Regions from separate parts of the Novosphingobium sp. fls2-241-R2A-195 genome, predicted to be linked through region 2. Evidence: predicted binding sites of a transcription regulator. Region 2 holds the regulator's gene; each other region holds the start of a gene.
The links. Region 2 encodes LexA, which represses DNA repair genes until DNA is damaged. Its sites were predicted from a motif close to GTTCCNCNCTTGTTCT; they were not measured.
Positions count from the first base shown of each region.

Region 1: a site for LexA is predicted at 5,476-5,491, ahead of QRN25_RS16730 (PA0069 family radical SAM protein). Genes of this name have one in related genera too.
Region 3: a site for LexA is predicted at 5,388-5,403, ahead of QRN25_RS05355 (putative DNA modification/repair radical SAM protein). Genes of this name have one in related genera too.

Region 1 covers NZ_JARVRY010000022.1:126,799-134,695, forward strand. Annotated here, with positions in the region: gene dnaE (DNA polymerase III subunit alpha) at 102-3,701, shown strand; gene QRN25_RS16725 (hypothetical protein) at 3,755-4,024, opposite strand; gene QRN25_RS16730 (PA0069 family radical SAM protein) at 4,395-5,465, opposite strand; gene QRN25_RS16735 (TetR/AcrR family transcriptional regulator) at 5,575-6,156, shown strand; gene QRN25_RS16740 (TauD/TfdA dioxygenase family protein) at 6,299-7,147, shown strand; gene QRN25_RS16745 (NADP-dependent isocitrate dehydrogenase) at 7,355-7,897, opposite strand, start outside.
Region 2 covers NZ_JARVRY010000016.1:64,660-72,556, reverse strand. Annotated here, with positions in the region: gene QRN25_RS13155 (anthranilate synthase component II) at 1-16, shown strand, start outside; gene trpD (anthranilate phosphoribosyltransferase) at 13-1,005, shown strand; gene trpC (indole-3-glycerol phosphate synthase TrpC) at 1,016-1,807, shown strand; gene moaC (cyclic pyranopterin monophosphate synthase MoaC) at 1,824-2,309, shown strand; gene QRN25_RS13135 (molybdopterin molybdotransferase MoeA) at 2,306-3,526, shown strand; gene lexA (transcriptional repressor LexA) at 3,628-4,320, shown strand; partial or broken gene QRN25_RS13125 (ComEC/Rec2 family competence protein) at 4,515-6,524, opposite strand; gene gltX (glutamate--tRNA ligase) at 6,765-7,897, shown strand, end outside.
Region 3 covers NZ_JARVRY010000006.1:6,656-14,552, reverse strand. Annotated here, with positions in the region: gene QRN25_RS05380 (TonB-dependent receptor) at 1-756, opposite strand, end outside; gene QRN25_RS05375 (FecR family protein) at 761-1,699, opposite strand; gene QRN25_RS05370 (RNA polymerase sigma factor) at 1,757-2,281, opposite strand; gene QRN25_RS05365 (RNA-binding protein) at 2,415-2,675, opposite strand; gene QRN25_RS05360 (UdgX family uracil-DNA binding protein) at 2,697-4,121, opposite strand; gene QRN25_RS05355 (putative DNA modification/repair radical SAM protein) at 4,133-5,356, opposite strand; gene QRN25_RS05350 (copper resistance system multicopper oxidase) at 5,765-7,558, shown strand; gene QRN25_RS05345 (copper resistance protein B) at 7,558-7,897, shown strand, end outside.

The DNA.
Region 1 (7,897 bases), on a different contig from region 2:
GCCGCCATCGATCGCCTCTGGTTAACCATGCCTCCATGTATCCCCTGCCTTGTCATGTCACAGCCTTGATTGCGGCGGGGGGCAGTGCATAGATTTAGCGGATGCCGCATGCTTCGTTCGTACCGCTTCGCATCTTCTCCAGCTTCACCATGCTGGATGGCGCGATCGACCCGAAGGCGATCGCCAAGCTGGCCAAGGAGCGCAAGTTTCCCGCTGCCGGATTGTGCGATCGCAACGGCCTTTATGCTGCCCCGATCTACGCGGGTGCTGCCAAGAGCATGGGCGTACAGCCTATCGTCGGCACTTTCCTCGCCATCGCCCGGCCCGGAGCTGTGGCGCAGGGGCAGGAGCGCCCGATCGACTGGATCGCACTCTTCGCGCAGAACGAGGCGGGCTGGCTTAACCTGTGCCACCACGTCAGCCGCGCGCACCTCGACCGACCGCTGGAGATGGACCCCAACGTCGAGCTGGACTCGCTGCGCGGCTATACCGACGGCCTGATCTGCCTCACTGGCGGCAACGAGGGCGCACTTGCACGGCTTTATGCGGCCGGCCGCCACGAGCAAGCAGAAAGCTACTGCGACACCCTCCAGTCGCTGTTCGGCGACCGCCTCTACATCGAGATCACCCGGACCGGCGAACCTGAGGAGGACGAGAGCGAGGAAGACCTGATCGCGCTCGCCTACCAGCGCGATATTCCGCTCGTTGGCACCAACCCAGCGCAGTTTGCCGAGAAGACCTTCCACGCGGCCCATGACGCGATGCTGTGCATCGCCAACTCGACGCAAGTTGATGCGGCGGACCGTCCGCGTTCCTCGTCCGAGCGCTGGGTGAAGCCGGTCGGCGAGATGGCGGAGCTGTTTTCCGACCTGCCCGAGGCGCTGGCAAACACGCTCGTCGTCGCGCAGCGCTGCGCGTACGTACCGCCAAAGCGCAAGCCGTTGCTGCCGAGCCTCGCCGGCGATCGCGAAGGCGAGGCACGCATGCTGGCGGACGACTCGCGCCGTGGTCTTGCGGCGCGCCTCGCGCCATACTGGCCAGAAGTGACCGAGCAGGAACTCGACGAGGCGATGGCGCTGAAGGGCGACGAACGCCGCGCCGCATATGAAGCCCTGCGTGAAAAGGGCGTCACCGAAGACTTTCTCGAATACGCGGATCGTCTCGATTTCGAGGTCGGCATCATCGTCGGGATGGGGTTCCCTGGCTACTTCCTGATCGTTGCCGACTTTATCAAATGGTCAAACGAGAACGGCATCCCGGTGGGTCCCGGCCGTGGTTCGGGTGCAGGCTCGCTGGTGGCATGGGCGTTGACCATTACCGGCCTTGATCCGCTCAAGCTCGGCCTGCTGTTCGAACGCTTCCTCAACCCCGAGCGCGTCTCGATGCCGGACTTCGACATCGACTTCTGCGAAACCCGGCGCGGCGAGGTGATCCGCTACGTCCAAAAGAAGTACGGGCACGATCACGTCGCGCAGATCATTACCTTCGGCAAGATGAAGGCCCGCGCGGTGCTGCGCGACTGTGGCCGCATCCTGCAGATGGGCTATGGCCGCGTCGATTCGCTGTGCAAGATGGTGCCCAACCATCCGACCGATCCGTGGACGCTGACCGAGACGATCCAGGGGCGCAAGGCGCACGGCGTCACCAAAGACCCGCCGGTCGCGGAGTTCAAGCGCGAGTACGACAACGACCGCGAAGTGCGCCGTCTGGTAGATCTCGCGGTCCAGCTTGAGGGTCTGCCGCGCAACTCGTCCACCCACGCGGCGGGCGTGGTGATCGGTGATCGCCCGCTGGCGCAGCTGGTGCCACTCTACCGCGACCCGCGTTCCGACATGCCGGTGACCCAGTTCGACATGAAATATGTCGAGGATACCGGACTCGTGAAGTTCGACTTCCTCGGCCTCAAGACGCTGTCGGTGCTGCGCAAGGCGTGCGACCTTCTCGAACGACGTGGCATCACGATCAACCTGTCGACGCTCGCGTGGGATGATCCGGGCGTCTACGAGTTGCTCAAGCGCGGCGATACGGTGGGCGTGTTCCAGCTCGAATCGGAAGGCATGCGCCGCACGCTGGCGGCGGTGAAGCCGACCAACTTCGGCGACATCATCGCGCTCGTCTCGCTCTATCGCCCCGGTCCGATGGACAACATCCCGCTGTTCGGCCAGCGCAAGAACGGCCTCGCGCCCATCGAGTATCCGCATGACAAGCTGGCGGGCATCCTGGGCGAGACTTACGGCATTTTCGTCTACCAGGAACAGGTCATGCAGGCCGCGCAGATCCTGGCGGGCTACTCGCTCGGTGACGCCGACCTTCTGCGCCGCGCGATGGGCAAGAAGGTCCAGGCGGAAATGGACAAGCAGCGCCAGCGCTTCGTCGATGGCTGCAAGGAAGTCTCGGGCATCGACGCCGCCAAGGCCAACGAACTGTTCGACTTGATCGACAAATTCGCCGGTTACGGCTTCAACAAGTCGCACGCAGCCGCCTACGCGCTGCTGGCATATCATACGGCGTGGTTCAAGGCCCATTACCCGCACGAATTCTATGCCGCCGCGATGTGCTTCGACATGCACCAGTCGGAAAAGCTCGCGATATTCGTGGACGACGCGCGACGCAACGGCATCGAACTCGCCGCGCCCGACATCAACCGCTCCGAGGCCGAATTCATCGTCGAGGAGACGGCCGAAAGCCACGCAGTGCGCTATGCGCTGGCGGGTATCCGCAACGTCGGCGAAAAGGCGATGGACGCCATCGTCGCCGAGCGCGAGGCGAACGGGCCGTTCGTCGATCTCGACGACGTGTTCCGCCGCGCGCCTGCCGGATCGATGAACCGCCGCCAGCTGGAAAGCCTGGCGGCAGCGGGTGCGTTCGATGCGCTGGAGCCGAACCGCGCCAAAGTGCTCGCCAATGCCGATACCCTGCTCGCCGAGGCAGACCGTTCCTCGCGCGAGCGTAATTCCAGCCAGCACGGGCTGTTCGGCGGAGACGATCACGTCGAGCAGGGCCTTCGTCTTGTCGAAGCAGACAAGTGGGACCGTGCCGAGCACATGGCCAAGGAGCGCGAGACGTTCGGCTTCTACTTCGCCGCACATCCGGTGGAGCAGTATCGCGCGGTCGCCTCTGCCAACGGTGCGCGGACGTACTCCAGCCTCATGGCCGGCGGCGGAGGAGGCCGCACCGGCGCGGTGATGGCGGCGATGGTGGAGGGCGTCCAGAAGCGCAAGACCCGCAAGGGCAAGGACTTCGTGATGGCCGACTTCTCGGATTCGTCAGGCAATTTCTCGGCTTCGTGTTTCGAGGAGAGCCTGGTCGAGAACTTCGTGAAATGGGCCAAGGAAGGTGCCTGCATCCTCCTCAATGTCGAACTTGATTCGCCCAGTCCGGACGAACCCCCGCGCGTCACCGTACGTGGCGGTAGGCCTCTGAACGAAGTGAAGGCCGACGCCCGCATGGTGCTCAAGCTCGACATCGATCGGGTCGAGGCGGTGCAGGAGCTGGCGCTGCTGATGCGTCCCGGTGCGCGCGGGGCGGGGGAGGTGATCGCAACGCTCCACCTCGGAGACGGGCGCACGCAGAAAGTGCGGCTCGGCCGTGACTTCGCGCTCGACGGCGAATTCGCCGAGCACCTTCAGAGTGTGCAGGGGATAACGAACGTCTCGCTGACGGCCAAGCGCGGACCTGAGCGGGTTGCCATGGCCGCCTGATGCGTGGCGGCAGCCCCCGGCGCGGGGCTGCCTTCGCGCCGGATACTGCCTGATTACTTGTCAGTCTTGACCGCGTCCTGGGCAGCATCGCCGACCTTGGTGGCGGCATTGCCGACGTCGTTGGCAGCTTCGGCGATGGCGTTGTCCTTGGCGGTCTCGCTGTTCTGGCTGAACAGGTAGATGCCGCCGACGATCGCGACGAGCAGCACGAGGGCCATCACGATCCCGGTGCCGCCGCCCGTCGAGCGTGTTTCGCGTATGATGGTGGTCTGACCCGGCGCCGCGTTTGCCGGGTGTTCGGTGGTAACGGTTTCTTCTGCCATGGTGGACTCCTGTCCTTTTGGTTGCTGGCAGGAGGAACGCGTAATTTTTGGGGAGGTTGCCCGACAAGTTGTCGGGACGTCTTCAGCGGTCGGGATACTGCGGTGGGCGTTTCCCGTCGACAGCGGCGACGCCTTCCGAGAAATCCTTGGGCATCAGCATCATGACCTGCTGCCGATCTTGCCTCCCACCACACCCGACAGTGACCGGGCATCGAGATTGCGGTTCGGCGTTTATTTGGTGAGCCTGAGGCCCATCGGCATTGTCGACCGTCTCCCCCGCATCGCGGCGTTCGACAAGGATCGGATGGGCCATGGCGCAGGACAGGCCGGGCCGGAGATTGCGTAATCACCAGAGCGCCATCGTGCTTGCTTACAAAAGCGAGAGTTGCCCATCCAGAGAGGGGCGACGGAACCGTGTGCAATCCAGTGCGACATGCGGCCCTGTGATGCCCAGTCGCGTGGCGGCCACGCGGAAGCGGCGGCGGAACAGGTCGGCCCAGACGCCCTCGGGCCTCATGCGGGTAACGAAATTCGGATCGTTGTCCCGTCCGCCCCGGATCGAGCGGATCGTCGCTATCACCTTGCCGGCGCGCTGCGGAAAATGCGCGTCGAGCCATTCACGGAACAAGGGAGCGACTTCGTGCGGCAGGCGGATCACGATCCATGAGGCCGACCGGACACCGCGCGTGGCGGCATCCTCCAGTATCGCTTCCATGAAACTGTCGTTAATCGACGGGATGACCGGGGCGATCGAGACATGTGCCGGCACGCCCGCCGCTACCAGTCGACCGAGCGCTGCCATGCGTTTGGCGGGTGAGGCTGCACGCGGTTCAAGCTTCTGCGACAGCACCGGGTCGAGGCTGGTCACCGATATTCCCACATGCACGAGATTGTGCGCCGCAAGCCGTTCCAGCAGGTCGAGGTCGCGCAGCACGCGGTCGGACTTGGTGGTGATCGTCACTGGATGGCGCACATCGAGGCACAGTTCCAGCACCTCGCGCGTGATGTGATAGCGGGTCTCGATCGGCTGGTAGGGGTCTGTATTGGTGCCCATCGCGATCGGCGCGGGCTTGTAGCCGGGCTTTGCCAGCGTTTCGCGCAGGAGCTTCGCAGCGGTCGGTTTAGCGAACAGTTTCGTTTCGAAATCGAGGCCGGGCGAGAGATCGTGATAAGCATGCGTGGGCCGCGCGAAGCAGTAGATGCAGCCATGCTCGCACCCCCTGTAAGCGTTGATCGAACGGTCGAACGGCACATCGGGCGACTTGTTGAAAGAGAGGATCGAGCGCGGGTGCTCCTCCGTAACGGTGGTCGCTGGGTGGCGGACAGGGCCGTCGACCGTTTCTGCCACGTCGAGCCAGTCACCGTCCGCTTCGCGTGCAGGCAGGTTGAAGCGCGCGCTCGCCGCGCCACTAATCGCTCCTCTGCCCTTGATCGCTTCCATGGTAGTGGAGTGAACAAAATAGGAACAAAAGTCAATCTGTCGTTACGTGTCCCAGCGCAGGTTGATCTTGCTGCGCTGCACCCTTAGGCGGGCGTGAAAGGGGAATTTAATGGCAGGCGCAGCGCGCAGGGTCGGAGCCGAGACGTCCGCGACACGGGCGGTCATCGTCGAGGCCACCAACCAGTTGATCCGGGACGAAGGCTATGCCGCCGTCAGCACGCGGCGCGTGGCGGCCCGGGCAGGGCTCAAGCCCTCGCTGGTGCACTACTATTTCCCTACCACCGACGACCTGCTGGTGGAGGTTTCGCGGCAAGGGGCGGCGCAGAGCGACCGCATGATCGAGGAGGCGCTGGCTTCCGACGACCCGCTGCGTGCGCTGTGGGGATTCTTCATCGATACCAGCCGGGTGGCGATGGCGCTGGAGTTCATGGCGCTCGCCAACCATCGTCCCGCGGTGCGTGACTACATGGCGCAGCACAGCGAGGAAATGCGCGCGCGGCAGGTCACGATCCTGCAGCACCTACTCGGCGACAGGTTGGACCGGCTCGATGGCTTCGATGCGGCGGGGTTCAGCGTCGTTCTTGCCGGGATCGGACGGGCGGTGGTGATGGAGCAGGGGCTGGGGGTGAAGACCGGTCATGCCCAGGCGATCCGTATCGTAGAAGGTTGGCTGGACAAGCTGGCCGCCTGAGACACGATGCCGACACATACCGCGCGGGCGCTGATTGGGGTGCCGCAGGGGGTGGTGTGTGCAACTCGGCTTGATTCTCTCGGATGCTGGGCGAAGAACGTGGTAACAGCGTTCTCATACGGCATTCCTGGGAGACAAGGCCATGACGGTCGCCACCACCACTGCTCAGTTGAAGGCTGAGCACATCAAGCCGAAGATCGGCAGCCGCATTCTCAATTCGAAGGAAGAACTGCTTTCCGGCGAACTCGCCGCGCAACTGCGCGAAGAGCTTGAGGCGCGCGGCATCCTGGTCTTTCCGAAGATCAATTTCGATGACGCGGAGCAGATCGCCTTCACCAAGACGCTCGGCGAATACGCGCCCGAGGGGCCGGACGGCGGGCCGAGCAAGATTACGCTCGACGTGAAGGAAAACCCGGCCAGCGCGGAATACCTCAAGGGTTCGCTCTACTGGCACATCGACGGGACCCGCAACGAAGTGCCGATCCTGGCCTCGCTGCTCTCGTGCAAGGTGCCGAGCCCGAAGGGCACGGGCAACACCGGGTTCTCGAATACCTATGCCGCCTATGACGCGCTGTCCGACGAGGACAAGGCATATTACGACGATTTGCGCGTGCTCCATGGACCCTGGGCCTCGCTGTTCTACTACGAGCCGGAGCCGAGCCTCGCCAAGCTCAAGATCATGCAGGGGATCGGCGAGAAGGTGCTGCCGCTGGTGTGGAAGCACGCGTCGGGGCGCAAGTCGCTGGTGCTAGGTTGCACCTGCCATCACGTGCAGGGCGTCGACCACCTGGAGAGCGCGCGGATCATCCACGGTTTGCGCGAATGGGCGACGGGGTCGGAGTTCACTTATAGTCACGAATGGTCGGTGGGCGACCTGGTGATCTGGGACAACACCGGCACCATGCACCGCGCCGAGGCCTACGATCCGAACTGCGGGCGCATGATGCACCGCACCAAGCTGGAGGGCGAGGAGCCCTGGGCGGTGGAGTAAAATCCTCCCCGGTACGGGGAGGGGGACCACCCGCAAGGGTGGTGGAGGGACACAGGCGGTTTGCGCGAGATCGGTGGGGAGCGCCTCGCACGGGGGTGCCCCTCCACCATGCTTCGTATGGTCTCCCTCCCCAAAAGGGGAGGAATAGAAAAAGGCCCGCCCCCTCTTGTGAAGGGGCGGGCCTTTTACATTCAACCGACCGAAGGATCAGGCCCAGGTGGCCATTTCGGTCTCGAGGTTCTCGACGATAGCCTCGAAGAACTGCTCCGTGGTCATCCAGCTCTGGTCCGGACCGATCAGCAGCGCGAGGTCCTTGGTCATCTTGCCGCTCTCGACGGTCTCGATGCAGATGCGCTCGACGGTCTCGGCGAACTTCACGACGTCCGGCGTACCGTCGAACTTGCCGCGATAGGCAAGGCCGCGGGTCCAGGCGAAGATCGACGCGATCGGGTTGGTCGAGGTCGCCTTGCCCTGCTGGTGCTGGCGGTAGTGACGGGTCACGGTGCCGTGGGCCGCTTCGGCCTCGACGGTCTTGCCGTCGGGCGAGAGCAGAACCGAGGTCATCAGGCCCAGCGAGCCGAAGCCCTGCGCGACGGTGTCCGACTGCACGTCGCCGTCGTAGTTCTTGCACGCCCAGACGAACTTGCCCGACCACTTGAGCGCCGAGGCGACCATGTCGTCGATCAGGCGGTGCTCGTAGATGATGCCGGCGGCGGCGAACTTCTCGGCGAAGCCTTCCTTGTCGAACAC
Region 2 (7,897 bases):
ACGGCTGAGCGCATGACCCTTCCCGACCCTCTCCACCCGATCGCCGAGGACGAGGCCCAAGCAGCCTTCGCCGCAATCCTCGACGGCGAAATGCCCGAATCCGAAATCGCCGAGTTCCTCGTCGCCTTGTCGGATCGCGGCGAGACCGCCAGCGAAATCGCGGGCGCGGCCCGCGCCATGCGTGAGCGGATGATCCCGGTGAAGGCGCCCGCAGGCGCCATCGACGTCTGCGGCACCGGCGGCGACGGCTTCCACACCCTCAACGTCTCGACCGCCGTTTCTCTGGTGGTCGCGGCTGCGGGCGTCCCCGTCGCCAAGCATGGTAACCGCGCTGCCAGTTCCAAAGCGGGCGCCGCCGATACCCTCGAAGCGATGGGGTTGAACCTCGACCGCGCCGTCGAGACTGCAGAATCCACGCTCGCCGAAATCGGCATCGGCTTCCTGTTCGCCGCGCGCCACCACCCGACGATGGGTCGGCTGATGCCGCTGCGCAAGTCGCTAGGCCGCCGCACGATCTTCAACCTGATGGGGCCGCTGGCAAACCCGGCGCAAGTCTCGCGCCAGCTCGTCGGCATCGCACGCCCGGCCTACGTGCCGATCTACGCCGACGCCCTGCTGCGCCTCGGAACCGAGCACTCGATGGTCATTTCCGGCGACGAGGGCCTCGATGAACTGAGCCTCGCAGGCGGCAACGAAGTCGCCGAGATTCGCGGCCATGAACTGTCCATGCGGCGCGTCGCCCCCCAGGATGCCGGCCTCCCGCTGGCTTCGGTCGACGCCATTCGCGGCGGTGACCCAGCCTACAATGCCCGCGCGCTCAACGATCTGCTGATGGGCGCGCCCGGCGCCTACCGCGACGCTGTTCTACTCAACGCCGCAGGTGCCCTTCTCGTGGCAGGCGAAGTCGATAGCTGGGCCGAGGGCGTCGAAGAAGCGGCAGAAACGATCGACAAGGGCTTGGCCAAGGCTCTGCTCGACTGCTGGATCGCGGCAACCCGCGCGTGACGAGGAACTGATGTCCGACAAGCTCATTGAAATCTGCGACACCAAGCGCAAGGAAGTCGCCGCCCGCAAGGCTCTCGCTACCATAGCGGACCTCGATGCGCGCGCCGCCGCGCAGACGCATCCTCGCGGTTTTGAAGCCGCGTTACGCGCCAAGGCGGAAACGGGCTATGCGCTCATCGCGGAAATCAAAAAAGCTTCACCCTCCAAGGGACTGATCAGAAGCGATTTTCGCCCCGCAGAACATGCGGCGGCCTACGAGAGAGGCGGTGCCGCATGCTTGTCCGTGCTGACCGACGCGCCCTATTTTCAGGGACATGAGGATTTCCTCGTCGAGGCCCGTGCCGCTTGTAACCTTCCGATCATCCGCAAGGACTTCATGGTCGATCCATGGCAGGTTGCGGAAGCGCGCGCGATCGGTGCGGATGCCATCCTCATCATCGTCGCTGCGCTGGACGACGTGTTGATGGCGGAAATCGAATCCGCGGCTATCGAGCGCGGTCTCGACTGCCTGATCGAAGTTCACAACGAACATGAGATGGAACGCGCAAGCCTTTTGAAATCACGTCTTATCGGTGTGAACAATCGTGATCTGCGACGCTTCGCTACCGACATCGCGACCACCGAGCGACTGGCCCCGCAGGCGCCCGAAGGCACCTTGCTGGTCAGCGAAAGCGGGATAAACGTCCACGCCGACCTGGAGCGCCTGTCATCTTGCGGTGCCCGCACCTTCCTGGTGGGCGAAAGCCTGATGCGCAAAAATGATATAGAAGCGGCGACGCGCGCCCTTCTCACCGGAACGTAATGCCCATGGGGTTGCGATGAACAAGTCCCTCACGCATATCGATGCCAACGGCAACGCCCGCATGGTCGACGTTGGCGCCAAGGCCGAGACACAGCGCACTGCCATAGCTTCCGGTCGGATTTCGATGAGCGATGACGCCCTCGCCGCCGTTCGCGCTGGAAATGCGCCCAAGGGTGACGTTCTAGGTACTGCGCGGATCGCTGGCATAATGGCGGCGAAGCGCACGGCAGAACTCATTCCGATGTGTCATCCTCTCGCGCTGGATGCCGTAAATCTGGAGTTCTCGTTCGAAGACAACGCGATAAAGGTAATTGCCCGAGCATCCTTGACGGGAAAAACCGGCGTTGAAATCGAAGCAATAACAGCGACTTCCATCGCACTTGTGACAATCTACGACATGGCCAAGGCGCTCGACAAGAGCATGGTCATCAGTGACATTCGCCTTGTAGAAAAGATCGGCGGCAAGTCGGGCCACTGGAAACTGGATGGGTGGGCCGAATGAACAAATCGGCGCCGCTCTCGCTCGAGGAGGCACAGGCTCGATTGCTGGCGTTGGCCACACCCCTTCCGATAGAGCGAGTCGATATCGAAGGCGCATACAACCGGTATCTCGCAGAACCGCTATATGCCCGACGCACGCAGCCACCGGCCAACCTATCTGCGATGGATGGCTATGCAGTGACGGCCGGGGACTTGCAGGGCCCCTGGCGAGTGATCGGAGAAAGCGCCGCCGGGCATCCCCACGTCGGCCCCCTCTCCACGGGCGAAGCCGTACGCATTTCAACGGGAGCAATATTGCCGGTCGATGCGGCGGCAGTCATTCTCCAGGAAGACCTTGCTAGAGATGCCGAAATCCTGACGTTGTCGGGTGAAGCACCCGATCCCGCGCACAAGCATATCAGACATCGCGGAATGGATTTCGTCACGGGGACGGAAATCATGCTGCCGGGCGCGCGCATCACTCCGGCGCAAATGGCGTTGGCAATCGCTTCGGGCCATACGCACCTGCCTGTCCATCGCACACCGCGGCTGGCCGTGATCGACAGCGGCGATGAACTCGCTGAAAACCCGGAATGCTGCGCCCCCCATCAGATTCCCGCAAGCAACGGCGTCATGCTGGCGGCTATGGCTTCAGCGATGGATGTCCATGCGAGGCGGATCGGGCCTGTACGTGATGATATCGACACGATCACGCGCGCTTTCGAGGCATCCGACGATGTCGATCTCATCGTGACCAGCGGCGGCGCTTCTGTCGGCGATCACGACCTCATCCGCCCGGCCCTCGAACGCTGGGGCGCGAGCATCGATTTCTGGCGCGTGGCGATCAAGCCCGGCAAACCCATCCTCGTCGCCACGCGCGAACTGACGGGACGGCGACAGATCATACTGGGACTACCCGGAAATCCGGTCTCCAGCTACGTTACGGCCTACCATTTTCTGCTTCCTCTCCTGCGAGCGATGCAGGGTGCCGCGAGGCCATTGCCGATGCGCCTGGCCGCCAGACTAAGTATGCCGCTGCGCGCCAACGGTCGCCGCCGTGAGTTTCTTCGCGGTTGGTGGGATGGCGAAAGCGTGACCGTCAATGCATTGCAGGACAGCGGCGCCCTGTCCTCTCTGGCCGCAAGCAATGTGCTGGTAGATCGCGCGGCAATGGCCGCGCCGGCGGCTGCAGGAGACGAAGTTCGGATTTTCCTGCTCCAGAATGACGGCATTGCTTGAATTGAGTTCAATTGGTTGCTTGATTGTTCCCCCATTGTTCACTACGAGAACAAGCGGGATCAGGACTTGCCTGGTTCGAAGGTCACGAAAAGGCAGCGACCATGTTGACTCGCAAGCAGCACGAATTGCTCCGGTTCATCCAGGCACGGCTTGAAGAAAGCGGCATCTCTCCTAGCTTTGAGGAGATGAAGGAAGCCCTTGATCTCAAGTCGAAGTCCGGTGTTCACCGACTGATTTCGGCGCTGGAGGAGCGAGGCTTCATTCGCCGCCTTCCCAACCGGGCGCGCGCTTTGGAAGTCTTGCGTCAACCGGACGATACGGGCAGCAAGGCGCCACGTCCATCCGCTGCCAATAGCAACCATGGGGTGCCCCCTCTTCAGGCACCTCGTCGCGCCGTAGAAGCGGCGAATGACGTGATCGAGATTCCACTGCACGGCCGCATCGCGGCAGGCGTTCCGATCGAGGCACTGGAAGGCCAATCGACCCTGCCTGTCCCGGCTGCACTGCTCGGTTCGGGCGAACACTATGCGCTGGAGGTCTCCGGTGATTCCATGATCGAAGCGGGCATTCTGGATGGCGATTTCGCGCTCGTTAAGCGCACGAATGCTGCCCGGGATGGCGAGATCGTGGTGGCTCTCATCCGTGGCGAAGAAGCCACGTTGAAATACCTGCGACGTGAAGCTGGAATGGTTCGCCTGGATCCTGCAAACGCCGCTTACGAACCGCAGATATATGGCCCGGATGAAGTGGAAGTCCAGGGCAAGCTCGCTGGCCTGCTTCGTCGGTATAATTAAAACTTTTCCAGTCCGATGCACCATCGTTGTGGCAAGTAGCGCGACTTACTCCGGACGGTTTTGATCCGTGCCGGAGTTTCTTGCGATACGCATTGCGGCAATCATATTAGGTCAAATCCGGTATATTAGGCAAAATCCGGCTTCGGATTGGACTATGAAAGTCCTCACGCGCCGGAAGAACCACGCTTAGTTCGCTAGTTGGTGGTTGAAGGTCCATTCTCACGGACATGAAATGGTGAGGAATGCCACCAGCCGTGTGAGCCCTGCGTCTGAGCCACAGTATCGATGCGCCCCTTGCCCAGATAAACGGCCAATCCTCCCGTATGAGCCAAAGATCCACGATCGGCCTTGTACCAGCGCGGGCGGCAGCTACGTGGTAACCAGCGATCTGATATGACGATGTCGCTGTGCTCACATGCTGCAACAAGCGAACGTTCCGCGACGGAATCGCGTCCACGCGACATCAGCAGGTGCCAGACTTTCCCCGATCGCTCAATCGGCACCTTACAGAAGTCCGGGTTGCACCTTGCGCCTGGCCACTTATCAAGCGTGGCGGGTTCCGCTTCTATCCCCGCGAACTCCATCAGATTGTCCCGGGCATAGCCTCCTTTGCTGTCCCTGAGTAAGAACAACTGATTTCCGCCGTTTTCGACAAGGCCGACATGGCGACCGTCGCCCGATACCAATATATCTGCAGGCGGGGCCATCGCGAGCAAAAGCACACCGATCGCGGCAATGGGAAATCCCGCCCAGCGGATGCGGCCGGTCCATAGACCGAGCCAAAGCCCGCCCGACACAAAAAGCATGAATGCCCAGGCGTCGGTACCCGGAAGCAGGTTGACCGCCCCCGGTCTTGAAGCGAACCAATGTGCCAGTCCGACAAGCACATCCACCGAAACGCCCGCCAGCCACCAGAAAGGCCCTCCCAGCCCGGCGATGTCGAGGATCAATGCACTAGCCAGCAACGGCATGACGATGAAAGTCGACCACGGGATCGCGAGCACATTGGCCAGCGCTCCATATACGCCAGCGCGGTGGAAATGGTACAGGCCGATAGGCATGAGTGCCAGATCGATTACCGCGCCGGTCAAAAGCAATAGAGCGATATGGCGCATTGCTCTTGCGATCATCCCTTCGTCACGCGGCCCAAGGAAATGGCGCACCGGTTCCGATGTGCTGACTGCGATAAGCGCCAGAACCGCTCCGAAGCTCAACTGAAAACTGGGCCCCATTACTGCCTCGGGCTACAGCAGAAGAACGCAGAACGCTGCAACCGCCAGCATGCGCAAGGACAAGGGCTCACGCCCAAGGGCGAGCGCGAACAGCACCAGCAATGCCCCGATGCATGATCTGACTGTAGGGACTTCAGAACCGGACAAAAGGGTGTAAGCTACACCGGCGAGGGCTCCTGCGCCGGCCGCGATTACCGGCAACCTCACCCGAAGCGCCATCCATGAGGAAAGCGCCAGTAATCGGATGGCCACGAGGTACACTGCCCCCACCATCGCGCTGACATGAAGCCCACTTATCGACAACAGATGTGCCAGCCCCGAATCGCGCATGGCCTGATCATCGGCCTCCGAAATATTTCCGCGATCACCGGTGACGAATGCCGCGGCAATACCTGCGCGCTCTTCCCCGATGCGAACGCGAATATGATCCGTTAGCGTCTGACGTATATCCGATAGTGCCCATGCGCCTGCGCTGAATTCCCGGACGACCTTCACGTCTCCCACGACCGATCCGGTAGCGGCAATGCTGGCAAACCAGGCTGTTCGCGCAAAGTTGTATGCGCCCGGAAGCATGGGCGGCGCCGGCGGCATCAGCCGCGCCCTGAATGCTACGAGATCCCCCCTACCGATCCCCGCCGCGGAACGCTTGCCGGGAACGTTGAGCCTGACCTTAATGGGCACACCTCTTATCGGATCGCGCATGGCCAGCAGCAGGCGATCGCGATCAAGCGCAGGCTGCGATTCGATAGCAAGGACCCGCGCGATGAAACTGCCCGCTACAGGCCTTTCGATTGCCGGCTGGCCGACGATTTCCGACCGCACCCAAACCGCAAGGCAGCCCGCGACCGCCAGCAAGGGCAATACCATGATTGCCCGGCTGAAATGCGGATAACTACTCCGCAAAGGAAAGGACGCATAACAAGTTGCAGAAACTGCAATCAAGCCGCAGCAGAAGCCGATCCACGACAGCACGGAAGATAGCCAAAACCACGCAATTATGCCGCTTGCAAAGGCTACGGTGAGCCATGGAGTCCGTTCGAATCCGGCATTGGAAAGAAATCGCTCGACGACTGCCAAAACCCTCGACAAGAGGCCCTCGGCGGTCCATGGCCCATGCTGCAATGCAGCGGTCCCGGGGCCTCCCGGAGACGGAATTTCACAGATTGCGACAGGGGTTCCCATGGTCGCCAATAGGACAGGAAGGTCGGGTAGATGGCAAGCGGCAGTGCATCGGGCGAAGCGACTGGCAAAAAGGCCGTCGTAACGCGCTTTGCTCCTTCGCCGACCGGTTACCTTCATATCGGTGGCGCTCGTACGGCACTGTTCAACTGGCTGTTCGCGCGCCGTCATGGCGGCAAGTATCTGCTGCGTATCGAGGACACCGATCGCGCCCGTTCGACCGAACCCGCGATCGACGCGATCTTCGACGGCTTGTCCTGGCTGGGCCTCGACGGTGACGAGGCGCCGGTGTTCCAGTTCGCCCGCTCGGACCGTCATGCCGAAGTCGCCGCGCAGCTGATGGAAAACGGCCACGCCTATCGCTGCTACCTGACACAGGAAGAACTCGCCGAGCGCCGCCAGAAGGCGCAGGAAGAACGCCGCCCGTTCCGCATCGACAGCGAATGGCGCGATGCCGATCCCGCGACCTGGCCGGCCGACCGTTCCTGGGTGGTGCGCGTCAAGGCCCCGCGTGAGGGTTCGACGACGATCGAGGATCTCGTGCAGGGCACGGTCACCGTGCAGAACGAGGAAATCGACGACTTCGTCATCCTGCGCGGCGACGGCACCCCGACTTACATGCTGGCCGTGGTGGTGGACGACAACGACATGGGCGTCACCCACGTCCTGCGCGGCGACGATCACCTGAACAACGCCTTCCGCCAGCTCGTCGTCATCAACGGCATGGGCTGGGACGTGCCGGTCTACGGCCACGTGCCGCTGATCCACGGCTCGGACGGCGCCAAGCTGTCCAAGCGCCACGGCGCGCTGGGCGTCGATGCCTATCGCGACGAGATGGGCCTGCTGCCCGAGGCCGTGTTCAACTACCTGCTGCGCCTCGGCTGGGGCCACGGCGATGAGGAGATCATCAGCCGCGAGCAGGCGATCGAATGGTTCGACATGGTCGATGTGGGCAAGAGCCCCTCGCGCTTCGACCTTGCCAAGCTCCAGAATCTCAACGGGCATTATCTGCGCGAGGCCGACGATGTGCGGCTTGCGGGCCTCGTCGAAGCGCGCCTTGAAGGCGTCGATGGCGATGGCCCTGCCGACCTGCTGGTCCGCGCGATGCCCGTGCTCAAGGTCCGTGCCAAGGACCTCAACGAACTTGCAGAAGGCTCTGCCTTCCT
Region 3 (7,897 bases), on a different contig from region 2:
CGGTGCATTGGGCACGAGGCGGATGATGCCGCCCAGCGATCCGGCGCCGTAGAGCGTGCCCTGCGGCCCCTCCAGCACTTCCACCCGTGCCATGTCGGACAGGCGCAGGTCCGGGTCGGGCGCGTTGTAGCTGAGCCTGAGGTCGCCGAGATACTGCCCCACCGTTGCCTGCGTCGGCCCGGTGAAACTGGAATCCGCGATGCCGCGAATGAACAGCTTGTTGCGCCCGCTGCCAAGGTGCGTGGATGTGACGGTGGCGACGCGCTGCGTGATCTTCTCCGTGCCGCCGACGCCGCCGACCTCCAGCGATTCCCCGTCGAGGATGGTGACTTGTCCCGGCAACTGTCCGAGGGTGAGGTCGCGTTTGGAGGCGACGACGACGATCGGATTGGCCGCCTCGGCTTGGACGGTTACAGGCATTGCCGCGCGGGCAGGGGTAGGGCGGGGAGCGGGCGGTCTGACGGTAGCTGTGGCCTCGATGCGCCAGGCGCCGGGCGCGACGGCGATGGCCCGGCCGCCCGCCCTGCGCGCCAGCAGCCGCACCGCCTCCGCGGCCCCCATCCGCCCGCGCATCGCCGGGACCATGCGGGAGGCCACTACCGGATCGGACACGACGATGCTGGAGCGGGTCTGGCGCGCAAGATCGATCGCGACCTGCCCGACCGATCCGGCGCGCGTATCGACAGCCACCTCCTGCGCGGAGGCGGTGCCGGGCATGGCCGCTGCGGCCGCCACGATGCAGATGGCGCCGCGCATCGCCTCAGCGCGAGCCGATGATCCAGCGTCCGTTTTCGGACCGCACCGACAGTCCCAGCAGAGGCCCGATCGAGCCCGGATCCTTACGCAGCGGCGCCACGAGGATCGAGCCGGAAACCGCGCCCGAAGCGCTGGATGCGGCGACATATTCGATGCCGGTGGCCCGCTTGAGCTGTGCTGCGACGTCCTCGAGCGAAGCGCTCTCGAAAGTCAGGCGACCTTCGCGCCATTCGCCGACCTGCTCGGCGGGCAGTCGGGTGAGCGTATAGTCGCTGCCTTCTGCCGGGCGGCGCAGGACTTCGCCGGGCGATACGCGCACGTCGGCGCCGTCTGGATCGAACTGCACGGCGCCTTCTGACACCGCGACGCTCAGTCCCAGCGCATCGTGGCGAACGTCGAAGACGGTGCCGATGTCGACCAGCCGCTCGTTGCCGACGGCGACCTCGAAGGGATGCGCGGCATCGTGACGCACGGTGAACAGCGCCTGCCCGCGTTCCAGCCGGGCATAGCGCTTGTCCTTGCGGTCGAACTCGACTGCGGTGCCGCCTGCGAGTTCGATGCGAGTATCGGCATCGAGCGTCACGCGGCGGGTTTCGCCCAGCGCCGTCTCGACGGTGTAGAGATCGCGTTGCTGCCCCTGGAAGGCCCAGAACCCCGCCACGACCGCAATGCTCGCGGCGATCGCACTCGCCAGCCAGGGGCGACGGCGGCGCGCGGGTTCGGCGGAAGGGGCATCGTCGTTGGCCGGGCCGGAGGCGGCCACGAGTTCGGCCGCGTCGGCCACCGAGGCCATGACTTCGTCATAAGCGCGCGCATGCGCCGGGTCGGCCTCCAGCCAGAGGGTGAACGCCTCCCAGTCGGCGAACGCGGGGTCACCCGCACGCACCGCCCAGCCGAGCGCCGCGTCCCGGATACCATTTTCACTCGCCAATTCGTTCGCCATCGGGCGCTCCTTCACCGGCGATGACGGAGACGATCGGCTGCAGCCTCATCGCGGGCCTCATTTCGACCGTTCCTTCCATTCCGCCAACGCCCGGTAAGCGATCCGCAGATCGCTTTCGACGGTGCTTAAACTGAGGCCCATTTCCGCCGCTACGACCTTTTGCGCCGTGCCTTCGATACGGTGGCGGCGGAAGATCGTTGCCGTCCGCGTACCCAGCCCGTCGAGCAGGGCCAGCACGCTGGCGGCCTCCTGCGCGGCGGCCATGCGGCGTTCGGCGGAGGGTTCTGCGGAAACGCCCGGCGGATCACCTGCATTCACGTCGGTCCAGTCCCGGTCACGCACGTCCGCTTGCCTGGTCGAGCGGAAACGGTCGATCATCAGCAGGTCGGCGGTGCGGAAGAGATAGGATAGCGGTGAAGCGACCGGGCCGGGGCGGCTGGCGCTGATCTTCAGCCAGACCTCCTGCACGAAGTCTTCGGCCGCATCCCCGGCGCCGCGCGCGCGCAGGAAGCGCAACAGCTTCTCCCGATGTTCGAGAAAAGCCGCTTCGAGGCCGGCTGTGGGAGAGGTTTCTGCGGTCACGAAGAAAGGGCGCGGATGTCTTGGGCTACTCTTGATCGGGCAGCCTGATAGACGTTCGCACGCCTTCGGGGAAGTGCCGTCATCCCGACATTGATCGCGATGTCGGGATGACGGCGGAACAGATCAAATGATTTCAGTTCACCGCGCGAATGTGATGGCCCGGCTCGATCGCGGCTGGCGGAGCCGCTTCCAGCATATGGTCATGTTCGGCGAAGATACGCTCGATTTCGCTGCGTTTGTCGAAAATCATGCGGGCGACGCCCGACGTCATCCCGCCTTCGTCTCCCACCCGGCCCAATACGCCGGCAAGGTCTTCGAGCGTTGCGCGTTCAGGGCTGCTGTGAAGCCCACCCTTGGAGTCGCGGTAGGCAGTGCATTCGCTGGCCATGACCATTCCCCTTCAATGTTTGCCGTCTCAGTTAACGCGCATTTCCCTTTGGAGTTGCATTTGGGAAACTCCATTCGCCGCAAGAATCTGCGCGAGACCGGCAATATCCTGTGCGAAGCGCGCATGTTCGCGTGTCCGTGCATCGCCATCTAAGCGAAGCAAATAGCTTGGATGCGCGGTAAGCCAGATCAGCGTGCCATCGGAAAGGCGGATGGCCTGGCCGCGCTCCCGTCCGATCGCCGGCGTGCGTCCCAGCAACCCCCGTGCACTGCTCGCGCCGAGAGCCAAAACGACCTTTGGCTTTACCAAGGCACGCTCTCCGTCCAGCCACCAGCGACAGATGTCGATCTCCCCGGCAGTCGGGGGCTGATGGAGACGCCGCTTGCCGCGAGGCGTGAACTTGAAGTGTTTGACCGCGTTCGTGACGTAGGCTCCGGCGCGGTTCACCCCGGCCTCGCCAAGTATCTGATCGAGCAATTGTCCGGCCGGTCCGATGAAAGGCCTGTGCTCTCGCTCTTCGGTATCGCCGGGCTGTTCACCGACTATCATGAGGTCCGAATTCGGGGGGCCTTCGCCCATGACCGCCCGAGTGCCGTTGCAGCCGATCGCACAGCGGCGGCACTGCGCAATTCCTCCTGCGATCGCCTGTAGGCTGGCGGGTTTGGCTTCTCTTTCGAACAAGTCGGCGCCGGTGGCGATCATGGCAGCCTCGCGCTTGTGTGCCCCGGCGATGAGATCGGGAATCTGGCGCGCCTCAGGCAGGTTCTTCCAGTAACGCCGGGGCATCTCCTTGAGCATCATGCCCACCTTGAGTCGCGCCGGGTTGAAGATCGAGCGGTAATAGCCGAGCCAGAGTTCCTCGGTCGCATCTTCTGCCGGGGCGTCCCCGCGCGACGCGGCCGGGCCTTCCAGAAGTTGTTCGCCGTCCCAGTGCAGTGAAATGCGCGGCGTCAGAATCGACCAGCGCTGGCTGGCGAAGCGATTGACGAAGAAGTCGGCATTGGCACGCTCGATCCGATGCTCGGGCTCGAACCAGGCGACAAATCGTTCGATGCCGTCCTGATCGGGCGTGGAGCGGAAGCGGACGAAGGCGCGCATCTTGTGAATGTCGCGGCGCACCTGCTTCGCCATGCCTTCCAGCGGCGCGACGTCGCGATCGGCCGAATCCTCGATCAGTCGGGGGTGCTTCTGCAGTCTCCACAACACGCGATAGAGCAGGCTCAGCCGGGTCGGATCGCGGTGCAGGATGACGCACCGGGCGAGGTCGAGAAAGGCCCGGCTGGCGCGGACTTGGGGCAAGGGATCGGACGGCAGGTTAGGTAGGACGGCCGTGGCGAAGAGATCCGCCGGCCCATCCGGTTCTCCCCAGGCGGTCGCGTCAGGCGAGACTCCGCGTGCCACCAGTCGCCGCGCTTCATCGCGCCATGCCTCGAAATCGTCGGGCTGCACCATAGCCGCCTCGATCACGCGAAAAGTTCCATCTGCCGGGCCTGTGGCGCGAGACGGGCGCGTAGATCGGCGCGGTCGAGGAGCAGAGTAGGGCGCCAGTCGTCCGTGACGATGAACGGGCGCAGCTTCTTCACCGAAGCACTGAGCCGCGCAAGATCGTCCAGCCGGATCGACCGATGCCGCCGCGCGACCAATATGGCGTCGACTGCCTTTACGCCAAGCCCCGGCACCCTCAGCATCGCCTCACGCGGGGCACGATTGAGATCGACCGGAAACCGGTCGCGGAACTTGAGTGCCCAGGCCAGCTTGGGATCGATGTCGAGCGGAAGCATACCGTCGTCTTCCGTCGCTTGCTGTACTTCCTGTGGAGCGAACCCATAGAAGCGCATTAGCCAGTCCGATTGATAGAGCCGATGCTCTCGCATTAGCGGGGGGCGCTTGAGCGGCAGCACGGCGCTGGCCTCGGGAATTGGACTGAAGGCGGAATAGTAGACACGCTTGAGAGAAAAGCGGTCATAAAGCGTGCTGGCCTTGCCGACGATCTGCGCGTCGCTTGCACCGTCCGCGCCGATGATCATCTGGGTGGATTGCCCCGCCGGCGCGAAGATAGGTGCCTTGCGAAAGCGAGAGCGGGCGTCGTGTGCCTCGGTGATGGCGCTTGAAAGCCTGCCCATGGCGCCTTCGATCGTCTTGCTGTTCTTGTCGGGAGCCAGCCGGGAAAGCCCGGCGTCTGTCGGCAATTCGACGTTGATCGATACGCGATCCGCCCATAACCCTGCCTGCGCCACGAGTTCGGGGTCAGCTTCCGGGATAGTCTTGAGGTGGATATAGCCACGAAAATCGTGCTCTTCGCGCAAGATGCGCGCAACCTCTATAAGTTGTTCCATCGTATGCGTGGACGACTTCACGATACCTGAACTGAGGAACAGGCCCTCGATATAGTTCCGCCGATAGAAAGAAAGCGTCAGATCGACCACTTCCTGCGGCGAGAACCGCGCACGGCGTACGTTGGAGCTCTTGCGGTTTATGCAGTAATGGCAATCAAAAATGCACTGGTTGGTCAGCAGAAGCTTGAGCAGGGAGATGCACCGTCCGTCGGGCGCATAAGCGTGGCAAATTCCCATCCCCTCGGTCGAACCGATGCCTCGTCCATCGCGGCTGTGACGTTTCGTGGTCCCGGAGGACGCGCATGAGGCATCGTACTTGGCGGCGTCGGCAAGGATTTCGAGACGATCCATGATGGAGGTACGAGACATTTGTTCCTTGTATGTTCCTATCCAGTTCTTTGCAAGCTCGTCGATGGTGAGTCCGCATGTCCGTTTAATCCGGATTGGTGTGCTTGCGCCGACGAACGAGACTGATGGTGCTGCCGACGGGTCAGCAATGCTAACCCCCTGTCAAACGGCAGCGGTCGCGGCGATCGGTATCCGGTCGCCGCGGCCTTTCATTTCCGGAGTGAAGCATTCTGGGGAGACGTCAGTTTCTGGCTCCTGCGTTTTGCTGGGGAAAGCGCGACAGGTGGAGGGGGCGCATGTAGTCCGCGTGGATCGACATCCACCACAAGGCCGTGGAACGCGCATTTACATGCACGTCAAAATTGTCTCATCTGGTCGAGGGATAAGCGAGCGCGGCGCGTATAAGAGGGCATGTCGATCTTCGAAACTTGCGCCCGAAGCGCCGTCCCCCGCCGTAAATTCCTGGCGATGGGGGGGGCTTTGGCTGGCAGCGTCGGAATGGCAGGGCTGTTTCCCGCATGGGCGCGCAGCGGAACCGGGGGGATCGCTCATGCCAGCGCCGGTTCGGGGGTGTTGTCGGGTGACACCATCGCGCTGCAGATCGGGCAGAGCCACTTCGCTACCGGGGGGCGTACCGGCCATGCGGTGACGGTCAACGGCACGCTGCCCGCGCCCTTGCTTCGCCTGCGCGAAGGACAGACGGTGCGGATCGCTGTCACCAATAGGCTGCGCGAACAGAGTTCCATCCACTGGCACGGGCTGCTGGTGCCGTTCCAGATGGACGGCGTGCCGGGGATCAGTTTCCCCGGCATCGATCCGGGCGAGACTTTCAGCTACGAGTTTCCGCTGACCCATTCGGGAACCTTCTGGTATCATTCGCACTCGGGCATGCAGGAAGCCGAGGGGCTGTTCGGCCCGATCGTCATCGACCCCGCTGGAGAAGACCCGCTTGCCGGCGAGCGCGAACACGTGCTGGTCCTGAGCGATTGGAGCCCGCTCCACCCCCACGAACAGATGCGTCGGCTCAAGATGATGAGCGGCTATTTCAATCGCCAGAAGCAGACGCTGGCAGGACTGATGGCGGGGGCGAAGGCGAACGGGGACCAGTCGCTGCCGGATCGCCTCGCCTGGGGGCAGATGCGAATGGATGCGACCGATATCTCGGACGTAACGGGTTCGACTTACAGCTTCCTGATCAATGGCCATGGCACGGCGGAGAACTGGACCGGCCTGTTCGCAACCGGTGAGAGGGTGCGGCTCCGCGTGATCAACGCCTCGTCGATGACCAACTTCAATTTCCGCATTCCCGGCCTGCCGCTGACCGTGGTGGCGGCGGACGGCAACCCGGTGCAGCCGGTCGAGACCGACGAAGTGCAGATCGCGATTGCCGAGACTTACGACTTCGTCGTTACACCGGGCGAGGCGGAAAGCTATGCCGTCATCGCAGAGGCGCTCGACCGTTCGGGGCAGGTCCGCGCGACGCTGGCGCAGCGCATGGGCCTTGTCGCCGCATTTCCTCAGATCCGCAAGCGTCCGCTCCTGACCATGCGTGACATGGGTATGGACATGTCCGGCATGGACATGGGCGAGGCCGGCGAGATCGACCTGTCTAAGCCCGCCAATGCCGACATGGGCGGGCATTCCATGAAGATGCGCGATGCATCGGTTGCGCCCTCGGTGAAGATGGGGCCGGGTGTCGCCACGTTGGCGCCAATGCCGGTGGACCGGCTCGCCGATCGCCCGACCGGGCTGGAGGACGCCGACCACCGGGTGCTCACTTATGCGGACTTGCGCTCGCGCGATCCCAACCCCGATCCACGCGTGCCGACGCGCGAGGTGGAGGTCCACCTTACCGCCAACATGGAACGCTACATGTGGTCGATGGACGGCGTGGCGATGTCTGAGAACCCGGCGCCGATTCCGTTTCGGCTCGGCGAGCGGGTCCGCGTCACCCTGATCAACGACACGATGATGCCGCACCCGATCCATCTGCACGGGCATTTCTTCGAACTGGTGCAGGGTGAACCCGGCCACCGCGTACGCAAGCACACCGTCAACGTTCTGCCCGGCGGCAAGGTCGCGTTCGATCTGACGGCGGACGGCGAGGGAGACTGGGCATTTCATTGCCACATGCTGCTGCACATGCATGCGGGGATGATGCGCGTGGTCACCGTGCGACGCGAGCAGGCGGAGAGACAGGGCTGATGGCGCTGCACCTTGTCTCTCTGCAGTCGATCCCGGCCCTGCTGATGATCGCTGTGCCTGTCCCGTCGTGGGCACAGGATCATGCAGGCATGGACCACTCTCATATGGATCATTCGGGCATGAACCATGACATGTCCGGCATGGATATGTCGCAGGATGCAGCTCCGGCGATAGACCATTCCGCACACTCCATTCCCGGTGCGACCGTGGCCGATCAGCCGGGCGATGCGCCCGCGCCGCCGGTGCCGGCAGACCATCCCGCCGATCTCTTCTTCGCGCCCGATCGCATGGCCGCCTCGCGCAAGGCGATGGTCCGGGAGATGACTTTCTCCACGTTTG